One region of the Pseudoalteromonas sp. PAB 2.2 genome, then DNA from elsewhere that is predicted to be linked to it. Evidence: predicted binding sites of a transcription regulator. Region 1 holds the regulator's gene; the other holds the start of a gene.
The links. The regulator LexA, encoded in region 1, represses DNA repair genes until DNA is damaged. The targets are predictions, from matches to a motif close to TACTGTATNNNNATACAGTA.
Positions count from the first base shown of each region.

Region 2: BWD47_RS09550 (YebG family protein) is a predicted target of LexA. The motif match lies at 1,987-2,006, and genes of this name have one in related genera.

Region 1 is NZ_LYPI01000018.1:75,511-83,481, forward strand. Features, by position in the region: gene BWD47_RS16115 (hypothetical protein) at 1-378, opposite strand, end outside; gene BWD47_RS16120 (SURF1 family protein) at 368-1,108, opposite strand; gene BWD47_RS16125 (DUF2909 domain-containing protein) at 1,123-1,434, shown strand; gene BWD47_RS16130 (cytochrome c oxidase subunit 3) at 1,334-2,209, opposite strand; gene BWD47_RS16135 (cytochrome c oxidase assembly protein) at 2,245-2,775, opposite strand; gene ctaD (cytochrome c oxidase subunit I) at 2,775-4,370, opposite strand; gene coxB (cytochrome c oxidase subunit II) at 4,370-5,512, opposite strand; gene lexA (transcriptional repressor LexA) at 6,056-6,673, opposite strand; gene BWD47_RS16155 (PaaI family thioesterase) at 6,847-7,284, shown strand; gene BWD47_RS16160 (hypothetical protein) at 7,288-7,668, opposite strand; gene BWD47_RS16165 (hypothetical protein) at 7,816-7,971, shown strand, end outside.
Region 2 is NZ_LYPI01000010.1:235,459-243,429, reverse strand. Features, by position in the region: gene BWD47_RS09570 (chorismate mutase) at 1-525, shown strand, start outside; gene dsbB (disulfide bond formation protein DsbB) at 670-1,188, shown strand; gene BWD47_RS09560 (DUF6170 family protein) at 1,188-1,490, shown strand; gene BWD47_RS09555 (helix-hairpin-helix domain-containing protein) at 1,516-1,809, opposite strand; gene BWD47_RS09550 (YebG family protein) at 2,060-2,368, shown strand; gene putP (sodium/proline symporter PutP) at 2,506-4,017, opposite strand; gene BWD47_RS09540 (EAL and HDOD domain-containing protein) at 4,394-5,617, shown strand; gene BWD47_RS09535 (VacJ family lipoprotein) at 5,684-6,415, opposite strand; gene ccmI (c-type cytochrome biogenesis protein CcmI) at 6,425-7,687, opposite strand; gene BWD47_RS09525 (cytochrome c-type biogenesis protein) at 7,688-7,971, opposite strand, start outside.

The DNA of each region.
Region 1 (7,971 bases):
ATGATCGACCAAATATAAATCTCCCGCTTTAAGCGCGGAGTTTTCATCTAATTGTCGCCAACTAGTGGCTATATCTTGCTGATTTGTAAGAACGGCAACATCAACCTTTTGCTGATTCTTACCCAAGGCAATATGAAGGTTGTCTAAGCTGGCTAACTGGGCTTCACAAACCGAGTGACAGCTTTTTGGGTAGTTAAGCGCAATCGTCCATGGTTTCGGATCGCCCTGCTGCCAATTTGCAAGCTTTACTTCTGTTTCTAACAGCTCCCCGTAATTACTTGAACCGCTGGGCAGCCAATCAAGTTTCAATGCTGTATACGCTAACGCCAGTGGCACAAAGCAACATAGAGCAAATAAACTAAGTGGATTAACTTTCATTACGTCTCCTTCTCATCGCAAAATAAGCTATAACAACACAGGCCGCACCAATGAGCAGCCACTGCACAGCGTAGGCATAATGCTTATCTGGCCCCATCACTACACTTTCGTAATGAGGAGTCGCTATGTCATCAGCTGCAAGGCGGTAGGCTAAAAACGGTTGCAGAGGTTGCGCTAGTTGACGACTAAAAATGTCTAAATCAATTGCTTGAATACGCTTAGGCCAGCCAGCTTCAGCGCCAATTTCATCTGCTAGCGTAAAGCCTTGCAGCTGACCTTGTTTGAGTTGCACTGTGGTAGATATGTGTGAAGGTTGAGGCCAATTTACGGTGGGGAGTTGACTACGATCAACCGGTGCCTTCAACCAGCCGAAATTAACAATGACAGGCGCTATATCATCATTAATTTTTACAGCAGCAAGTAGGTCGTATCCTACTTGTCCTTGGTAAATCTGATTATCTAACAGCCAATAACGCTGCGTATTGATGAGCCCATTCAAAGTCAGCTTTAAACCTGTTTTATCAACCTGATTAGGTAATAATTGAAATGCCTGCCAGTCCATTACACCTTGCTGTTCTGACTGCTCAAGCTGGCTTAATTGCTGTTGTTTTTGCTCACCACGTTGATACTGCCATACACTCAGCCGTAAACACACCAGCACAGCAAGTGACACAACGCAAATTGCAATAATTGAGCTAAGCTTTTGTTTACGCCTTAAAATCAACTGCATCTAGGAAACCTAAAATGATAAAAATCATCATTACACTGTTATTGTTATATATCGTGTTTAATCTGTTTCGGGCACTATTTGTGATGATGTCTACTAAGCAACACTCGCGACCGATGTCTCACTATTTAGGTCGACGAGTGTTTTTCTCTGCCATGGTACTGATCATCATTATTGCAGCATTAAAACTGGGCTTTATTCACACTAACCCATCGCCAATTCATAACGCTACAGCACGTACACAAATACAAATAAACACAACCACACCACGTCAACAAAGTGCCAGTACCAAGCCGCAGCTTGAAAGGCAAAATGCTTTTCACTGGTAAAGTGACCTTTAAAAATTCGCAGCAGTACCACAAATAAAATAATTGTCCCTAAGGTCACATGCATGCCGTGAAAGCCGGTCAGCAAAAAGAAGGTATTGCCATACACTCCCGCATCAAGGGTTAGACCCAAGTCTTGGTATGCATGCATATACTCATAAACTTGCAGAGCCAAAAACACCACACCAAGCAACACAGTGAGTGATAAGAACGTTTTGAGTGCCCCCCGCTTATTGTTTTCTATGGCAACATGCGCAAAGTGGATAGTGACCGATGAAGTTAATAGAATAAGGGTATTAATCAGCGGTAAGCCTTGCCAACCCATTGCTTGTGTTGTCTCTCCCGCAGGGGTTGTCAACAATGGCCATACGGCCTCAAATGAAGGCCAAAGTACCTCGTTGGTCATGGCATTATTCCCCGCACCACCTAACCAAGGTACCGAGATCATGCGGGCGTAAAATAATGCCCCAAAGAACGCCATAAAAAACATCACTTCAGAAAAAATAAACCAACTCATACCTTGTCTGAATGAGCGATCCATTTGTGCTGAATATAACCCTTTGTGCGACTCTTCAATCACGTTTTTAAACCAACTAAAAACCATATATATGAGGATCGCAATACCAAGATATAAGACGAACTGACCACTGTTTCCTTCGCCGTTTACTTGCATTACAGTGAGGCCTGCGCCTACTGCAATTAAAAACATTGCGACAGCCCCAACAATTGGCCAAGGACTCTCGGCTGGCACATAATATTTTTCGTAATTTTGATTCATTTTGTTTGCTCCTAATTAGCAATTAGCTTGGCGGCTTAATCGTTCTTGGCCACAACTTGCCCGCTAATATCAAACACGGTGTACGACAATGTTAGCTCTTCCACGTCATCGGGTAGTTCAGTATCAACATAAAACAGTAAAGTGAATTCCACTTCTTCTCCTGCTTTTAACGGCTGTTGATCAAAACAAAAACAAGCAATTTTATGTAGATATTTTGCTGCTTTACCGGGTGAAACACTTGGGATAGCTTGCATTACCTTGTCAGTATTACTGGTATTTTTAGCACTAAACTTAACTTCTCGCATGGCGCCTGGCTGCACAGCGACGCTGTACTGCTCAGACTCCACTTTGAATGGGGCGCCACTTTGCGCATGAGTTGTAAAACTCACATCAACCTGACGTTCAGTATTTACATGCTCACTGACTTTGGCTTGTTCAAGTGAGGGTTTACCATTGAGGCCCGTAACATCACAAAACACGTCATAAAGTGGCACCAATGCGAAGGCAAATGCAAACATAGCTAAACATGCTAACAACAGCTTTTTAAGCAAAGGTGCGTGATTCATTACTTAATCTCCGGTGGCGTCTCAAAGGTGTGATACGGTGCTGGTGAGTCAACTTCCCACTCCAATCCTTCAGCGCCATCCCATACTTTAGCGGGGGCTTTTTCGCCGCCTCTGGCACACTTAAAGACCACTAAAACAAACAGCAGTTGCGATAAACCAAACGCAAACCCACCGATACTGATGATGGCATTGAAATCAGCAAATTGAAGTGCGTAATCTGGAATACGGCGGGGCATACCTGCAAGCCCCACAAAGTGCATTGGGAAAAACAGCACGTTAACGCTAACAAGCGATAACCAAAAGTGCCATTTAGCCAAGGTCTCGTTATACATATTGCCCGTCCACTTCGGCAGCCAATAATAGGCCCCAGCCATAATGGAGAACACAGCACCTGTAACTAATACATAATGGAAGTGGGCAACCACAAAGTAGGTGTCATGATACTGAAAATCGGCCGGTGTAATAGCAAGCATAAGCCCCGAAAAACCACCCAACGTAAATAACACAATAAAGGCGATTGCAAACATCATGGGTATTTCAAAGCTAATAGAGCCTCGCCACATTGTTGCCACCCAGTTAAACACTTTTACCCCAGTTGGCACCGAAATCAGCATCGTCGCGTACATAAAGAACAATTCGCCAGCAACCGGCATACCTGTCGTAAACATGTGGTGTGCCCAAACAATAAAGCTTAAGAGTGCTATTGATGAGGTTGCATACACCATGGACGCATAGCCGAATAATTTTTTGCGCGAAAAGGTCGGCACAATCGTTGAGATAATACCGAACGCCGGTAAGATCATAATGTAGACTTCAGGGTGACCAAAGAACCAGAAAATATGCTGGAACATCACCGGATCTCCGCCACCAGCAGCATCAAAAAAACTGGTCGCAAAGTACTTATCGGTCAATACCATTGTCACGGCACCTGCCAGCACGGGCATAACAGCAATCAGTAAGAAAGCCGTGATCAGCCACGTCCATACAAATAGAGGCAGTTTCATCCATGTCATACCCGGCGCTCTAAGGTTTACAATTGTCACAATGACATTGATAGCGCCCATAATTGAGCTAATACCCATAATATGCACTGCAAACACAAACAGCGCGGTATTATCGTTACTGTAAGTCGTTGAAAGCGGTGCATAGAACGTCCAACCAAAAGCGGGACCACCACCGGGCATAAGCAGCGATGCCAATAAAATAAGGAAGGCAAAAGGTAAAATCCAAAAGCTCCAGTTGTTCATTCGTGGTAAGGCCATATCTGGCGCACCTATCATCATAGGTACCATCCAGTTTGCAAGCCCTGTAAAGGCGGGCATCACAGCCCCAAATACCATGATCAACCCATGTACTGTGGTCATTTGGTTAAAAAAGTGAGGATCAACCAATTGTAAACCTGGTTGGAATAATTCAGCACGGATCACCATAGCCATGGCGCCGCCAATTAAAAACATCGTCAATGAGAAGATCAGGTACAAACTACCGATGTCTTTATGGTTGGTTGTATATAACCAACGCTTGAAACCTTTCGCTGGATGATGGTGGTCGTGATGCGCATGCTCAGTGGCTTGCTCATTAATAACGTTACTCATTAGTTCGCCTCCGCTGCTGCATCAATTGCTGCTTGAATCTGACTCGGTTGAATGACATCACCGGTATTGTTACCCCACGCATTGCGTTTATAAGTGATGACTGCTGCAAGTTGTTTTATTGAAAGCTGTTTATCAAACGCTTGCATCGCTGTACCAGGCTTACCATGTAAAACAATATCAATATGATCGTTCACATCGCCCAACACGATTGGGCTGCCTTTTAAGGCTGGAAATACACCCGGCAATCCCATGCCAGTGGGCTGATGGCAGGCTGCGCAGCTGGCCATATAGACTTGCTCGCCTAAAACAACTAATTCATCTTTCGAAAGAGTTTGATCAAGTAATGCGGCATCTGCAGCAGCGGCTTGTTCTTTCGCTTGTTTTGCGTCTGCAAGCCAAGTCGCAAACTCATCTTCTGGCAATGCCTCAACAACCACCGGCATAAAACCATGGTCTTTACCACATAACTCTGCGCATTGACCTCGGTACATACCGGGCTCGTTAATGCGTGTCCATGCTTCATTAATAAAGCCGGGATTGGCATCTTTTTTCACGGCAAAATCAGGAACCCACCAAGAATGTATTACATCATCAGAGGTCATTAAAAAACGTACTTTTTTGTTGATTGGTAACACCAGAGGTTTGTCGACTTCGAGTAGGTAGTGCTCTGTTTTTTCGGCTTGATTATCTATTTGATCTTTCGGTGTCGCTAAAATCGAATAGAAAGCAATATCTTCTCCCATGTATTCATAGTGCCACTTCCACTGCGACCCTGTTACTTTGATTGTAATATCTGCTTTTGAAGCATCTTCCATGGCAATAAGCGTTTTGGTGGCAGGGATCGCCATAGCGATTAAGATCACAAATGGAATTGCAGTCCAAAGTATCTCGACCTTCGTGCTTTCATGGAATTGGGCAGGCTTTGCCCCTTTAGACTTACGATGATGTATCAAAGCCCAAAACATCACCGCAAATACGATGATGCCAATCACACAACAGATAATAAATATCGTCATATGTAATTCATAAACATTATTACTTATATCAGTGACACCTTTACGCATATTGAATTGGCTATTTGCCAAAGCAAGTTGCGGAAGTGCTACCAATATAAGCCACAAGGTGTAACGCAGTTTACCCATGTGACAGCTCCTTTTAATGCTATTGCAAGACGCAAAGCGAAAAGGCGTTACAGCTGGTGCCCATTCGTTTTTTTTATTGTTTAAATACCCAAACCAATCGATGGTTGATGTGTCATCTGCAAACAGCTTGGGTCTGTGTATCATCACGACGCAGTGAACGACACACTCATTGTTTAACCCCCTTACACATTTGTTGTGTGTCTTTTTCGTAAATAGGTGTTAATACAATGTACTTAACCAATTAGTTAAAAAATGAGCAATAAGCAAGTTTTTGTGGTAATAAATGTTTATTTTGGTGCAAAAATAACAACTATAATCAGCGCGTTAATTAATACTTAAGGCAAGTATAAAAACTTAAAAAGAAAGGAAAACTGCGCCGTATAAGGCTTTATGTAGAAAGTAAGGGTGAACAAATCTTAGGTAAACGGTCAAAAACAAACAACGCACCAAATTGAATCAATTTGGTGCGTTGTTTCAAAAAAGTTTAGCAAAGCAGATAAAGTAATTACTCTGCTTGTAACGATTAACGCGTAATATAAAAAGCTACATCCAATCAGCGTTGCGAATAACCCCAACCGCTAAGCCTTCAATATTAAATGACTCATGCTCTAAGTCCACTTCAATCGGGGCAAATTCTTCATTTTCAGCATGCAAAAATACTTTACGTCCTGCTTTTTCTAAGCGCTTTACAGTCACATCGTCATCGACACGTGCCACAACAACTTGGCCATTTTCTGCAACTTGCGTTTTGTGTACTGCCAGTAAGTCACCATCCATGATGCCAATGTCTTTCATACTCATGCCGTTAACTCGCAATAAGAAGTCTGCAGCGGGTTTAAACAATGCAGGGTCAACCTGACAATGGCTTTCTACATGCTCTTGCGCCAAAATAGGTTCACCCGCGGCAACACGCCCAATCAGTGGTAAGCCAAGCTGTTCTGGCTCGTCTTCTTCGACTAATTGAATGCCTCGGCTTGCTCCAGGCTTCATTTTAATCATGCCTTTTTTTGCCAGTGCTTTTAGATGCTCTTCAGCGGCATTGGCACTTTTAAATCCCAATGTTTGCGCTATTTCAGCACGCGTAGGTGGCATACCAGTGTCTTTAATAAATACTTTAATAAGTTCTAAAATTTGCGATTGGCGTTTTGTTAATGGGCGCATACAACTGGTTTTCCATACAGTACATTTAACTGTGAGTATATACAGTTATCTGAAAATCGCAAATTTAAATTCCCCTTCCTCTCATGATAAAAAACAAGCATTGAACGGTGGGGATAGATACCATATTGTATACCGATATTTCACTTAAGAAGTTAGTTTGCGAAGGAAACACAATGAGCATTTGGTATCAACCATTCACCCTCGAATTATGTAAAGAACTCGAACAGGGTATTACTGGGCAAGGCACATTAATGAAAACAATGGGCATTGAAATAACCGAAATCGGCGACGATTATTTAGTGGCCACTATGCCCGCTATTCCAGAGCATCATAACCCTATGGGGATGGTCCATGGTGGTGCTAATGTTGTTTTAGCAGAGACTGTAGCAAGTTATGCAGCCAATTTTGTGGTCGACTTCACCGCATATTATGCTGTTGGCCAAGAAATAAATGCCAATCACATTAAAGCCTCTCGAAAAGGCCTCTTAACAGCCACGGCAAAGCCACTGCACTTAGGTAAGCGAACATCTGTATGGGAAATTAAAATAACGAATGCGGCAGGTGAACTATGCTGCGTATCACGAATGACCGCAGCGGTAGTCAAGCGTTAGTGATTAACGCTCAACAGGATAAATAGTAATTTCGAGCCCTGCGCCAATCGCTGAAATACGTAATAAGGTGTCTGCGTGCAGGGCTTGATTAAAACATTTAGGTGAGTCACCCGACTCAAACCCAATATCGAAAGTACGCTTTGAGCAAGACAACCATTGCTTTAATGCATTGCGTGAGCACGACTCTATAAGTTCACATAATTGGTTGATAGCTTTATCTGGTGTGCCGATATCAGCCGCGGCTTCAATACGTGCTAATTGACGGTATTCATCTTGGTCGTAATGTAAAACCATGGCGTTTTTCTTTAAATCAGCTACCAGCGCACTCATATCGTGTTTTGATTCAAGTTCCAGATCTACATTTAAAAATTGAATTTCCGACATACTCTCGTTTTTACCCTCTATTGATATCTCTGAAACTTTAACTCAGTTTTGTACATAAACCAAATTTAGAATACAGTAAATGCTGCAAGAGCGTTGAGTCGCTCTGTCTATACCGCTGCCCAATAAAAAAATAATAAGAGGTAATCAATGAATAAGCGCGTATTTAAATATGCCCGTAAAGGGCATAAGTGGCTGGGTTACTTACTCGCCATACAACTCTTTTTTTGGTTATTAGGGGGCTTAGTAATGAGCTCAATACCCCTTCAAAAAGTACATGGTAAACATTTAGCCAATCGTAGCTTA
Region 2 (7,971 bases), on a different contig from region 1:
CCACAACCTTTCGCACAGTGCAGTCGTTTTGTGCAAGGGCTCGGTGATATCCAACATGAAACCTGTGATTCGACATTTCACGCGCTACAATCCGCAGTTGAGAACCCGAATAGTGCGGCAATTGGCTCTGCTCAGGCGGGTAAAAATGTTGGCCTCGAGGTTGTTAAGTCTGGACTTGCAAACCAAAGTGAAAACCACAGCCGCTTTATTGTTGTTGCACGTAAACCATTGCAAGTCTCTAAACAAATCCCCACTAAAACAAGTTTGATTATGGCAACTAAACAGCAAGCAGGTTCGCTTGCAGATGCCTTGATGATATTTAAACACCATCAAATTAACCTTGTAAAACTAGAGTCTCGACCAGTGCCAGGAAATCCATGGGAAGAAGTGTTTTACGTTGATTTAGAAGCAAACCTAGATGATGCACATGTAAAACAAGCGCTAGAAGAGCTAAAAGAGCATACCCAATACACTCGCGTACTGGGTTGTTATCAAAGTGAATCTCTACAAGCTGTGAGTGTTTAACCTTCATTCATACACATTAAGTAAAGGAGCCGTTGGCTCCTTTACTATTTATCTGCGTTGTTTTTACGAATATTCATCGCAGGCACTTGCACCCTGTGCAGTCCCTAAGCATAATCTTGAAAACAATTAGAAATGAGATTTTTCATGAGTTGGTTAGCTGAGTTAGCAAACAAAAGAACCCCTTGGGTATTATTAGCCTTAACGGCACTCGCATTTGAAATAACAGCCCTGTTTTTTCAATATAGTATGGGTCTAGAACCCTGTATTATGTGCATATACCAACGCACAGCGATGCTTGGTCTCTTAGCCGCGAGTATCATTGGAGCAATAAACCCACACGCTGTAACCTGCCGATTAATCGCCTTTGCAACGTGGGGAGTCTCTGCCATTTGGGGCTACTTTATCGCAAAAGAGCACATTGCTATGCAAAACAACACAGATCCATTTGCATTTAGCTGTGCCATTGAGCCAAATTTCCCTAGTTTCATGCCCCTACATGAATGGATCCCGCACTTTTTCGCAGCAACAGGAGACTGTGGCAATATTGATTGGCAATTTGCGTCAATGAGTATGCCCGCATGGATGGAAGTCATCTTTGCCGCATATTCAATTGTTTTTGTCGGGGTTTTAGCAAGCCGCTTACTAGTCAAAAAGTCACTGTAATGATTTACTTTTTTAGCAGTCAAATTCCTGAATTAAAGACCTTTAAAGTAAGGCAGCGTCAGCAGATAATAGCAATTGCACTGAGCCACTTAAGCCCAATGCATAAAATCGTTTTATCTGTGTGCAAACTGGCATTTTTAGCGCCCTTGTTTCTAGGCCTTGCCTACTTTGAAGGTTGGATGCTTTTACCTTGGTTATTATTAGCGGGATTAAGCTACCCATTAATCACAACGCCGGTTGAAAATATGTTCGCTCAACCTCACCTGCGAAAAGCGATACAAGAGTTTAAACAGGGCGAATAGACGCCCTGTTTAAATTACTATTTAGTTAAAGCGAAATTTTTCCTTCTATTTTAGCGAACAATTTATCACCAATCCCCTTAACCTCTTTCAGTTGCTTAACTGATTTAAATGGGCCTTGATTCTTACGATGCTCAACAATGGCTTGAGCCTTCGATTTACCAATGCCAGGTAACTGAGAAAGTTGCTCTACAGTGGCTTTATTGATACTCACTTTTTGAATTTTTGTTTGCACTGACTCAGCTGGTTTTTCAGCGAGTGCCTGAGTCGCCGGCAGTAATGCAAGACTTGCTGCAAATAGTAAACTTGATAAAAACTTCATTGTTTCCTCCATGATGTCCTTACGTGGACTGTTAAATAGTCTCGTCACCGAACACTAATTCCATTACATTCGTCACTAATTTGGTGACAAACTAAATAAAGTCAATTTATGCCTTTTTGTCAAATTAATGTCATAAAAAATACACACACGCAGCTTGCAAATTCGGCCCCAAACGATTACTGTATATAAAAACAGTAATCAAAGTAGCGATTACACGCTGCAAATGCCACGCTTGAATGCAGGAGAAATCATGGCTGTTGTTGTTAAATATGTTGTAGAAAGAAACGGAGTCGAGCGCATGACGTTTACTACCAAAAAAGAAGCTGATGCGTACGATAAAATGCTCGACATCGCTGAGTCGTTAGAGCTCATGCTTGAGAAGGTAGATGTACCATTAAGTGAGCAACAAATTGAATCTCTAGCCCTTGAAATAGCAAAAGAAAAAGACCAATTTATGGCTGTACTAAAAGGCGCTAAAGAACTGCCTAGCAAACCGAAAAAAGCCAAATCAGCAGACACAGATAAAGTCGCTGATATAAAAGAAAAAGCAGCCAGTTAATATCCCTTACTTTAGCAGCGGATATTATTCATCAAAGTAACCGGTCACTCTTAAAGTAGAGTTAAAAAAATTAACACAAAAAAGGGCAACTTATGTTGCCCTTTTTAATTACATTCTAAAGAATGACACTTAGCGTCCTAAAGTGACGATTCAACTTCATCAAATAATTGTGTAATTTCTTGTTTTGGCTCTGATGTGTTCAAGCTAACGACCACAATGGCAATACTTGATAAGATAAAGCCCGGTACAATTTCATAAATAATGGCACTTAACTTTTCACCATCAATCGTAATCGGTGCATAAATCCAAAACAGCACTGTCGCAGCGCCCACAACCATTCCCGCTATTGCCCCTTGTAGGTTCATTCGTCTCCAATAAAGGCTAAGCAACACTAACGGTCCAAATGCCGCACCAAACCCTGCCCATGCATTGCTCACTAAATCTAATATAGAGTTATCACGGTCATAAGCTAAGTAGATAGCAAAAACGGCAACCAACATCACACTAACACGACCAATTAATACCAACTCTTTTTGAGACGCGTCGCGATTCAGGTAAATTTTATAAAAATCCTCAGTCAAAGAGCTCGAACACACTAATAACTGCGAAGAAATAGTACTCATAATCGCTGCTAAAATTGCGGCTAGGAGAAAACCTGCGATCAGTGGGTGGAAAATGAGTTCAGATAAAACTAAGAAAATTGTTTCTTTATCGTCGATTGGCATTTGGTTTTCAAGCATATAAGCCGCACCGAATAAACCAGTAAATACAGCACCAATTGCAGACAATGTCATCCAAGACATACCAATACGACGCATGGTAGGCATATCTTTAACAGAGCGCACTGACATAAAGCGGACAATAATATGTGGCTGACCAAAATAACCTAAGCCCCAAGCCATTGCCGAAATAATCGCAATTGTCGAGCCACCTGCAAACCAATCCATCATGTTAAGTGCATGAATTTCTGTTTCTTTGGGTGAGCTTAATAAGAGGTCATAGCGAGCATTAGCCAAGGTATCCATGAAAGGCTGATCAAGCATTGTAAAAGTCGCAATAGGCACAGCTAATAACGAAATAAACATAATACAGCCTTGCACAAAATCCGTTAAACTTACTGCAAGAAATCCACCAAACAAGGTATACACAACCACAACACCCGTGGTGATATAGAGCCCCATTTCGTAGCTCATATTAAATGAGTTTTCGAATAATTTACCACCGGCAACAACACCTGATGAGGTATAAAGAGTAAAGAAAACAATGATCACAATGGCAGAAATAACGCGAAGAATATTCTTATTATCATCGAATCGATTAGCGAAGTAGTCTGGGATAGTAATCGAGTCATTCGCCTTTTCGGTATACACACGTAATCGCGGCGCTACGAGGAAATAGTTTGCCCAAGCACCTAATACGAGCCCTATTGCAATCCAAACTTTACTTAAACCAAATAAATACATTGCACCTGGCAGACCCATTAACAGCCAACCACTCATGTCAGACGCACCTGCCGATAACGCAGCTACACTGGGTGATAAATTACGCCCACCTAGCATATAACCCGATACATCGTCAGTTGATTGCTTATAGGCATAAAGCCCTATTCCCAACATAACAATGAAGTACAATGCTAACGAAATTATCATTCCTGTTTCCAAATCAGCCTCCAAAAATTAATCAATGTAGGCTTCTAATCCAAATAATGACTCGCAAGTTACTTAGTTTTAAGACATTATTGGGATAAAAGCCGGTATCACACACGACTATATCATGCTTGTGCCCCACAACTCCAATTAAGCCGATGAGCTGTATAATTTACAATAACAACGGTTTGCTAACAATTTTTCTGATATTTAATTCAAGTTATAGAATTTAAGCACAATTTATCTTAGTCTTAAGGTCTTGAACAAGAGAATAAAATTACGTTTCCCGCATAAAATTTATTTAACTAATGCTATTTTAAGCTCAATGCAATATATTGCGGGAAGGAAATGAATTAACAGATGTGGACTTGCTTCAATTATGTATTTTTACGCTGCGCGCCAACCGATTTTAGATAAGGAAAAGAAACTCATAGGCTACGAGCTCCTCTTTCGGGATGGTGTAGATAATGTGTTTCCAGACATCGATGGCGATGAAGCAACTTCACGGCTTATTGAAGGGAGCCAGTTTAATTTCGGCTTAGAAGATTTAACCGACAATAAACCCGCTTTTATTAACTTTACTTTAGACACCTTACAAAAAGGCTATCCGCTGTTATTAGGTAAAGACCACGTTGTTGTCGAAATCCTTGAAACAATTCAACCGGGAAAACGCCTGCTTGCTTTAGTCAAAGATTTAAAAGAAAAAGGCTATACACTTGCCCTTGATGACTATATTCATCAACCTGTTTGGCGTCATTTTTATCCGTTTATCGATATTATTAAAATCGACTTTTTAAGCTCCGAGGCCGAGTCAATTAAAGAGGTAATTGAGGCAATAAAGCCTTTCCCTCATATAAAATTACTTGCTGAGAAAGTAGAAACCCACGAAAAATATCAACTTGCTCTCGACCTAGGGTTTAGTTATTTCCAAGGTTTCTTTTTTTCAAAACCTGAAATGGTACAAAGTAAAACGCTGCCTCCGTCAGAGATGGCACTTGCTGAGCTTTTATACGAAACATCGAGTGTTGATCTAAACCTTAAGAAAATCACTGAAGTCTTTGAGCGTGATGTTAATTTATCTTATAAATTATTACGTTACTCAAATTCAGCCGCGTTTAAACGCCGTGCAGAAATAAGCACTATTAAACAAGCACTTATTGTATTGGGAAGTGAAGAAATTAAACGCTTCTTATCGCTACTTTTTGCTGCACAAGTGGCTGCTGATAAGCCTGCAGAGCTTATTCGATTATCACTCACTCGTGCTCGATTTGCAGAGTTATTGGCAATCAGTCACGGAAAATTCCGTGATACAGGAATGGCATTTTTAACCGGTATGATGTCCTTAATGGACGCTATTTTAGATGAAGAGATGTCTAGCGTAATGAATAAGTTGCCGTTGGCAAACGACATTAAAGTTGCGCTTCTTAAAGACGAAGGCCTTTTAGCCAGTTATTTACGCTTGGTAAAACAATATGAGCAAGCTAATTGGCAAAACGCCAATGAAATACAGCAAGCACTTGGTCTGAAGCCTGAAGAAGTTCCCGATGCATACCATGACGCTGTTAACTGGGCGAATGAACAAATGGCTGTGTTTGGCGACTAATACCACCCCGCTTCATCTCCATAAAAAATGCCAGCATTCATGCTGGCATTTTTTATAGGATACTTTTTAAAGATTTTCTAAGAAGTCTTCATCAAAGTCATCAGGCTCTTTTTCGATGGGGGGATTGCCATCGTGAAGCTCATAGAGCTGGCGCTGAAAATAGACATCTTTTACGAAGATATACGGATCGAGCGACTCATTTAATAAACTTTCTTGGTTTATCAATGAGGCACGGGCCTCCACTGCTTTTAAAACAAAAACCAATACGGTTTGCGGCGTAGTCAGGGCTATTTCTGGTAATACGACGTTATCGACAACATCACCAGTTAAATTACGGGCTGTACTTGGTCCCATGCCTGGGATCATTAAGTAGGCACCATCACCAACTCCCCAAACACCCAGTGTTTGGCCAAAATCTTCATCCACTATCTCTAACCCCAGTGATGAAGCAACATCGAAGAGACCCAACAAACCGACCGTTGAATTGACTAAAAAGCGTGCCAGACTAATTCCCATATTACCAGGCTTGCCTTGAAGACCCGCATTTACCATGTCTGTTGGTGCAGTGATATTATCGGTAAAATTCACAATACTGCGTCTAACCGGCATAGGCGTAACGGCCACATAACCAACCGCTGCAGGGCGAAGAATGTACGCGTCGAGTACGTCCATATTAAAATCGTACATTGGACGGTTAAATGACTGTAACGGGTCACGCTCATCAACTTTTTCTTCAGGAATTTGTGCGCATCCTGCTAGCACTACAAAAAAGATAAAAAATATACTGTGCCTAAACATCGGCTATCCTTACGGTATTAACTCATTAATTAGCAACGCGTATTCTTTAACGTTTTTACGCTCTAAGACATCCGAATTACCTTCCAACTCGCCGCTAGAAGTTACCACAGTCTCATCTTTTGATAAACGCGCGGTTAAAATAATTTTATCGACACTCGATAAATTTAAACCATCAACCATGGCATTACTATCACTGAGGGTCACCTCAAGTGGAAAGCTATACTCGGTCATTTTCACAACAGCTAATGGCATTTGTGGACCACTGGCTGCTTTTGCGAAAATAAACAAAGTGCCATTTTCAGGTTGTTTATTGCTAAGTGATTCATCTAAATTGACCGTGATTTTAATCTCGCTGTTGCTATCATTGACTGCACCAGCGCTTGCGACTTGTTGCTCATTATTTAAATGTGCATCAATTTCAGCAATACGCTGTGCAATCATTGGATAACGGGGATCATTTTGCTCCATACTAGCAAGTAACACTTCGAATGCAGTTTTAGCTTGCAACCAATCCTTACGCTCATACGCAATAAGTGCTAACAATGAAATAGCATCGATATTGGTGGGCTCAGCCTTGAGCACGCGAGATAACATTGTTGCAGCACGTGACATGTTTGCGTCACTGCCTTCCATTAAAAGTACCTGAGAGTAACTGATCAGCACTTGTTTGTTATCAGGATTCATTTTCAACACTTTATCAAATGACTGCATCGCCATGTCGAACTCATTCAACGACATAGCAACACGTCCAAGCAGCATCCAAGCCACTTCATCGTCACCGCTTTGATCAAGCTTAGTACGCAGTGCTAACGCAAACGCTTGTAGCTCATTTGCTGTCAAAGGCTCACCACTTTGCATTACTGCACGCTCACCATATGACTTTAAGTTTGCCATGGCATCGTGCCAGCCTTTAATCTGTTGCTGACTGCCGGTGTAGCTGTAGAAAATAACCGTTAATGTAATTAAAAACACGGTTCCGGTTAGTGCAAAAATACGATTATTACCTTTACTATTCAGTGCTTTTTCTGGCGAAAGCTCGTTTAATAAACGACGCTTTAACTCAATAACCGATTCACTGTGCATATTTTTATCAATACGCTGGTTGTCTAAATCAGCTTTCAATTCTTCTAAACGTTGGTAATAAATTCGGATCAATTCCGAGTTTGCATTGTGATCAAGGCGTTGAATACGTTCGCGTTTAAAAAACGGCACCACAACAAACAGCAATGCAATCAGTGTGAGTAAAACAAAAGAAGCCCACATTAATGCCATTTAGTTTTGCTCCTGACGTTGATTTTGTTCAATTAACTTAGCGAGTAACGCTTCGTCTTCTGTTGTCCAAGTTTGTTTAACCGACGCTTTACGTTGACGCAAAACAATAAAGCCAAAACCCAGCACCACAATCAATACAGGTAACACCCACAACACTAAAGTTGCTGGTGTAACAGGTGGATCGTAGTGAACAAAATAGCCATAGCGATCAATCATGTAATCAATCACTTCCTCTTTGGTTTTGCCATCTTTAACGAGCGCCAACACTTTATCACGGAGATCCT